2 regions of the Clostridium chauvoei genome follow, and region 1 is predicted to be linked to the other one. Evidence: riboswitches for the same ligand, from Rfam matches in the RefSeq annotation. Region 1 holds a riboswitch; the other holds the start of a gene.
What was found. Region 1 has a riboswitch for lysine ahead of lysA (diaminopimelate decarboxylase). Riboswitches for the same ligand answer to the same signal wherever they lie in the genome.
Positions count from the first base shown of each region.

Region 2: linked by a shared signal. The riboswitch ahead of BTM21_RS12945 (amino acid permease) and the one ahead of lysA (diaminopimelate decarboxylase) in region 1 are both predicted to bind lysine.

Region 1 is NZ_CP018624.1:2,572,239-2,575,898, reverse strand. Features, by position in the region: partial or broken gene BTM21_RS12155 (hydrolase) at 210-880, shown strand; lysine riboswitch at 1,026-1,189, shown strand; partial or broken gene lysA (diaminopimelate decarboxylase) at 1,305-2,596, shown strand; gene BTM21_RS12145 (DUF3006 domain-containing protein) at 2,810-3,025, shown strand; gene lepB (signal peptidase I) at 3,028-3,588, shown strand; gene lepB (signal peptidase I) at 3,614-3,660, shown strand, end outside.
Region 2 is NZ_CP018624.1:2,764,466-2,768,125, forward strand. Features, by position in the region: gene BTM21_RS12935 (PTS sugar transporter subunit IIA) at 1-69, shown strand, start outside; gene BTM21_RS12940 (GNAT family N-acetyltransferase) at 191-1,126, opposite strand; lysine riboswitch at 1,368-1,536, shown strand; gene BTM21_RS12945 (amino acid permease) at 1,666-3,102, shown strand; gene BTM21_RS12950 (DUF4230 domain-containing protein) at 3,186-3,660, shown strand, end outside.

The DNA of each region.
Region 1 (3,660 bases):
ACCTCGAAATTATGTATTATTAATTATAGTTTACATAAGCTAATTATATATTATAACTAGGTAAAAAGTCATAAAAATATAGTTTAAACAATAAAAGATTTTTTAGTATTTCAATTTATTAATAAAAGAGTATAATATAATAAACTAAAAAATTATTAGATAGATATTAATTGGGATATATAATTAAAGAATCAATAGGAGGAATATTCATGGGGGTAAAAAAAGTAAAACTTGTTCCAGAAATAAAAGGTACTTTAAGAAGTCATGTTATTGAAGTACCAACTTGTATTAGAGAGTGTAGTGGAATAAAGATATTTGGTAAAAGAATAAAGTCTTTATTATTTACTACAGATGTTGCCATTATAAGAAATACAAATGCAGATGCAATAATTGCAGTTTATCCATTTACTCCTCAGCCACTTATAACGCAAGCTTTAGTTATGGCTGCAGATGTACCTATATTTTGTGGAGTAGGTGGTGGAATAACTCAAGGAAAAAGAGTTGTGAATCTTGCTTTGGATGCTGAATTTAAAGGGGCTATGGGGGTAGTTATAAATGCACCAACTGCAAATAATATAGTAAAAAAATAAGAGAAACTATAGATATACCTGTAATAGTTACAGTAGTTTCAGAATGCGAAAATATAAGAGATAGAATAGAATCAGGAGCTACTATTTTAAATGTATCTGGAGGAAAGAATACTGCAAAAATAGTTAGAAAAATAAGAGAAGAGTTTCCAGACTTCCCTATTATGGCTACAGGTGGACCAACAGAAAGCTCTATATTAGAAACAATAGAAGCAGGAGCAAATGCAATAACATATACTCCACCAGTAACAGGAGATATAATGAGTAGTCTTATGGATAAATATAGAGGATGAAATAAAATTTAAAAAATTCTGAAAATATATAGCATAATTTTGTAAAATGTGTATAATAATATTAATGAACTATAAATTTTATTAAAAACAAACTATTTTTAATAATATACATAGTTTTAGGACTTTTAAAATAATATATTTAAGATTATTAGGTAGAGGAGCTGTTAATAATAGTAGTTATGAAGAGCTGGCAAGCGAAGAAACATGACGAAAGGATTAATAGCCGAAGAAATAAAAAAGCAAAGTTTATTTCTGGGGATACATATAATATGTGTATCACTGTCACGTAAGTGGAGAGCTACGAAAAATCATTTTATGAAATTATGGGTACCATAATTATAGCTACCATTTATATTGTGAAAATCTACCATCGTTATTACGGTGGTTTTTTATTTTGGTCAATTAAATAATATGGAGGTAAATTATGAAGTTATTTGGGGCAATGGAAATCAAAGAAAATGAATTATGTATAGGTGGTATTAAAGCTACAAAATTAGCTAAAGATTATGGTACACCATTATATGTAATGGATGAAAAACTTATAAGAGATATTTGTAGAGGGTATGTTAAAAGTTTTAAATGTAAAGAAGATGGAAATAGAGTAGCTTATGCAGGGAAAGCTTTCTTAACAGTAGGAATGTGTAAGTTAATAAAAGAAGAAGGGCTTTGCTTAGATGTAGTATCTGGTGGAGAGTTATATACTGCACATAAGGCAGGATATCCTTTAGAAAATATCTATTTTCATGGAAACAATAAAACTTTAGAAGAAATAGACTTAGGAGTGAAGCTTGGAGTTGGTAGGTTTATAGTTGATAACCTATGGGAAATGGAAAAAGTAAATGAAATAGCTAATAAGTATAATAAAGTACAAAAAATATATTTAAGATTAACTCCAGGAATAGAAGCTCATACTCATGATTATATAAAAACTGGGCAACTAGATTCAAAGTTTGGATTTGCACCTATTGCAGATAATATTATGAATGCAGTAAAGATAGCTTTATCTTTTGATAATATAGATTTAGTTGGACTTCACTGTCATATAGGTTCACAAATATTTGATACAGAACCTTTTGGAGATGCTGCTGAAATAATGCTTAAATTTATAGATGATATAAGACAAGAAACAGGACACACAATACAAGAATTAGATTTAGTGGTGGTTTTGGAATATATTATTCAGAAGGAGATAAACCTAAGGAAACATCAGAATATTGTAATGTCATATTAGAAAGAGTAAATAAAGTATGCAAAGAATTATCTTTAAATAAACCTATTTTAACAATAGAACCAGGAAGATCAATAGTTGCTAATGCAGGAACTACATTATATAAAGTAGGTTCAATAAAGGAAGTTCAAGGAATAAGAAAATATGTAGCAGTAGATGGGGGAATGACAGATAATATAAGACCTGCTTTATATCAAGCAAAATACGAAGCAGTTTTAGCAAATAAAATAAATGATTCAATTAATGAGACAGTTACTATAGCAGGAAAGTGTTGTGAATCCGGAGATATATTAATAAAAGATATTAAGCTACCTAATATTTGTAGTGGCGACATATTGGCTGTAATGTCAACAGGAGCATATGGATTCTCTATGGCAAATAATTATAATAAAAATTTAAGACCAGCAGTAGTATTTGTAAAAGATGGAGAAGCAAAGATAGTATCAAAAAGACAAACTTATGAAGAGTTAGTATCATCAGAGATTTAATTAAAATTAGATATTAATTTATTTGAAAATAGTAGTATATGTAGTGCGTTTACATATACTATTATTTTTTTATAGTATAATAAATTTATAATTAACAAATAGCTTATTAATTATATAGGTTTTGTATTTATATTAGTCAATAATTAAAATAATTATGTTATACTAGAATATGAGAAATTAAAAAGAGGTGAGAGGCATTAATGCCAATAAGATATGAATAATTTTACTATAGACAGAATAGAAGGAGAATATGCAGTTTTAGAAACAGAACTTGGAGATTTCATTAACATAAAAAAAGATTTAATTGATGGTAAATTTAATGAAGGCGATATATTAGTAAAAAAGGGAGACCGATTTAAAGTAGATGATGTTTTAACTAAAAATAGAAGAGAATATATTAAAAATATGATGAAAGGTATGTGGGAGTAGTAATGAATGAAGAAAAAGTAAGTAAAATAAAAGCCTTTTTGGATGAAAGAGGAATACCAACAAAAGGTTTCTTTTATGAATGGGGAATACCAATAATTGTAGCAGTTTTATTAGCTTTAGCTATAAATAAATATGTAATATTTAAAGCTTATATACCTTCTGAATCAATGGTTCCAACTCTAAATGTAGATGATAGATTATTTGTAAGTAGAGTATATAATCTAGATAAGTTAAAGCGAGGAGATATAATAGTATTTTATTCAGAAGAATTGCAAGAAGATTTAATCAAAAGACTTATAGGACTTCCAGGGGATGAAATTAAAATTGTAAATGGATCAGTTTCAGTAAATGGAGAAGTTTTAGTAGAAAATTATATAGGAGCACATGATAATTTTAATGGAGAATATAAAGTTCCAGAAGGAAAGTATTTCTTTTTAGGAGATAATAGACTTTGGTCAAAAGATTCAAGATATTGGATTAACCCTTATATAGATGGCCAAGATATAAAAGGTAAGGCACAAGTGAAAGTATATCCATTCGATGAGATAGGAAGAATTAAATAGTCGTAGAAAGGAAAAGATACTAATAATGCTTGAAAAATTCCAAGAACTTCTAAATAAACTATCAGAAGAAAA
Region 2 (3,660 bases), 190 kb from region 1:
TCAATTACTCCAGTTGCTACTGGAAAAGTTGTTGCAGGTGAAACTACAGTTATTAACTTTGAAGTTTAATATATAGTTTTACAATTTATTGCTTAAATAAAAAAGAGCTATGTCAAAAAGAATTAAATTCTTCTTGATATAGCTCTTTTTTATATATTATTTTAGATTTATACTACCTACAAGCTTATTATTAATCTTCTAATATTTTATATAAAGTTAAATGATCTCTCCAACTTCCATTTATATATAGATATTTTTCATTTATTCCTATTTCTTTAAATCCACACCCCAAAAGTACACCTTTAGATCTTTCATTATCTACTAATACCGAAGCCTCAACTCTATGTAGCTCTAATTCATTCTTTGCATAATCTAAAATAAGTCTTACAGCCTCTTTCATATATCCTTTACCCTGATAATCCTTATCTATAGAATATCCTAAAATAGCACTTTTGAAAATTCCATATACTATATTAGATACTTTTGCCTTACCTATTAATTTATCATCTATATATATTCCCAAATCATAACCTGTACCACTCATCAATTGTCTGTAGCTTTCAATTAATATATCTCTTTGCATTTCATATGTATAAAAACTTGCATCTCTACTAGGTTCATACGGACTTAAATGATCTTTATTTCTTATATAATAATCTAACAATTCATCAGCACTCTCTGGAGTTAGATTTCTAATTTCTATATTTTCTCCCTTTAATCTAATAATTGATGTAATCATAAAATTATTATAATCATTTCTGTTTATCCCAAAACTAAGTTCATCTACAAAATGACCGTTAATAAAAAGATTGTCTGAAAATATTCCTTCTAACACAAACCCTAAATCTATAAATACTTTAAAATTTGCATTTTCATTAACTATAAAATTAGCTTTGTGTACACTTGAATCCTTAAATATCGCTCTTAATATACTTTTAATGGTTTCATTTAATAAATCAGAATCATTATATCTATAAAATTTTAACTTTACATCACATCTTTTATTGTCTTTATCTAATTCTAAAATCGTAAATCTTCCAATAACTATTCTATTTTTATCCCTAATAATATAATCACTAAGTGTGCCTTTTACTAAATCTATATTTACTTCTTTAACTTCACTCATAATAAATTCTCCTAAGGCTATTTTAAACTTTATTATAATTATTATAACGATAAATGTAGTTTATACACAATATAAAAATTATAGAGTTTATAAAATGAAAATTTAATACTATCGATATTTTGAATAATATGCTTATATTTTATTCTTAATGCCTATTTATGCCCTAAATTCACCATAAATGGCCTTTCATCAAAATTGACTATTTCTTTTTATTGATTAATAATAATGCCATTAAATGAATAACTGAGATAGAGGTGCAAAACTTATCAGTAGCATTATGGAGGTAAGCTCAATGAAGTAATGTGAAAGGATTTTTTGCCGAAGTGTACGGGTAAAGCTTTAATACCGTATCACTGGTATTTCATATAACATATGTAATACTGTCACATTTGTGGAGCGCTATCATTCTTAGTATATGGATAATATATTTATTTTATATGCCCTGAGTATAGTTCTTAGGGCATTTTTTATTTTTTAAGTCAAATTAGTCTTCACTTAGTTAAACATTTATGTATTATACGATCAATGGAGGACTTGATATGGATTCAGTAAATAATTGTAATGGAGAATTAAAAAAAGGATTAAAATCTAGACACCTTAGTATGATTGCTATAGGCGGCTCTATAGGTACAGGTATATTTCTTGCTATGGGTGATACAATTCATCAAGCAGGTGCTGGTGGTGCATTAATTGCTTATTGCTTAATTGGTATAATGGTATATTTCTTAATTAGTAGCCTAGGTGAAATGGCAACATTTATGCCAGTTTCCGGTTCATTTGGTACATATGCAACAGAGTTTATCGACCCAGCTGTAGGCTTTGCACTTGGTTGGAACTATTGGTTTAACTGGGCAATAACAATTGCCGCTGAACTTGTTGCTTCATCTTTAATAATGAAATTTTGGTTCCCTAACATACCTGGTATAATATGGAGCGTTTTATTATTATCAATAATAGTTATGTTAAATCTATTATCAACAAAAGCTTATGGTGAATCTGAGTTTTGGTTTGCTAGTATAAAGGTTTGTACAGTTATAGTATTCTTAATAATCGGTGTTTTAAATATCTTTGGTATAATGAATGGACATGCTGTTGGACTTTCGAACTTTAAATCTGGTGGTGCATTTGTTGGAGGATTTAAGTCTATCTTTATGGTATTCCTATTAGCAGGTTTTTCATTTCAAGGTACAGAATTAGTAGGTATCGCAGCTGGAGAAAGTGAAAATCCTGAAACTTCAATACCTAAAGCTGTAAATAGTGTCTTTTGGAGAATATTACTTTTTTATGTAGGTACTATAATAGTAATTGGGGCGTTAATTCCTATAGCTGAAGTAGGTGTTCAAGAAAGTGCTTTCACTCTTGTATTTGAAAAGGCTGGTATAGCTGGAGCTGCTTCTATTATGAATGCTGTAATATTAAGCTCAGTATTATCTGCAGGTAATTCAGGAATGTACGCTTCAAGTAGAATGCTTTATTCAATGGCAAAAGAAGGTATGGCTCCTAAAATCTTTGAAAAAGTAACTTCTAAAGGAGTTCCTGCAAATGCTGTCATCGCAACTACAGTTATTGCATCAGCTTGTTTTTTAACTGGACTATATGCTGAAGATACTGTTTATGTATGGTTAGTTGGTGCATCTGGGTTAGTAGGCTTTATAGCTTGGATGGGGATAGCCCTTTGTCATTATAGATTTAGAAAAGCCTGCGAGGTTCAAAATTTTGATTTAAATAAATTACCTTATAAATCAAAATTCTTCCCATATGGCCCTATAATAGCATTAGTATTATGTACTATAGTAATTTTAGGACAAGGTCTTTCATTTATATCTTCAACAGGAATTGATTGGATGGGTCTTTGTTCATCATATATTGGAATTCCATTATTTGTAGTTTTATTTATAAGCTATAAGATAAAACACAAAACTAAAGTTGTTGATTTAAAAAATGTAGATTTAATGAAATATGCAATAAAGAAATAAACTTTAAAAATCCTTCTAGATATATCTAGGAGGATTTTTTTGTAATAAATATATCTATCTTTTCATATATTTAAGTACGTTCTATGAATTTATGCAAGGAGGGATTTTTTATTTTTATACCAAACTTTTTTAAGGGTAAGAAAAAGAAATCAAAACTACATTTTAAAATCTCTTTTATTCTTCCTCTTATCTTTATTATTATAGGCATATTCCTTGGATATAAAATTTTTACTAAACCTAAAACACCACCAAAACAGTGGACATTAACTGAAAATGAAAATAAAAATGTAAAATTTTTAACCGAAGAAAGTTTAGTAAAGGAAATTAGAGATGTAAATAAAATTATCCCATTAGAAATAGAGCTTTCTGAAACTATTGTTGTTGATAAAAGTTGGGGAGATTTTGAAGTCTTTAAAAAGATAAAAAGAATTAAATTCTTCGCTAATTGCTCTTATGCTGTAGATCTATCAGCTATTGAAAATAAAGATATAACTATCAATAAATTTAAAAATGAAATAACACTATCTCTTCCTAAGCCTAAAGTTTTTAGTGTGGATA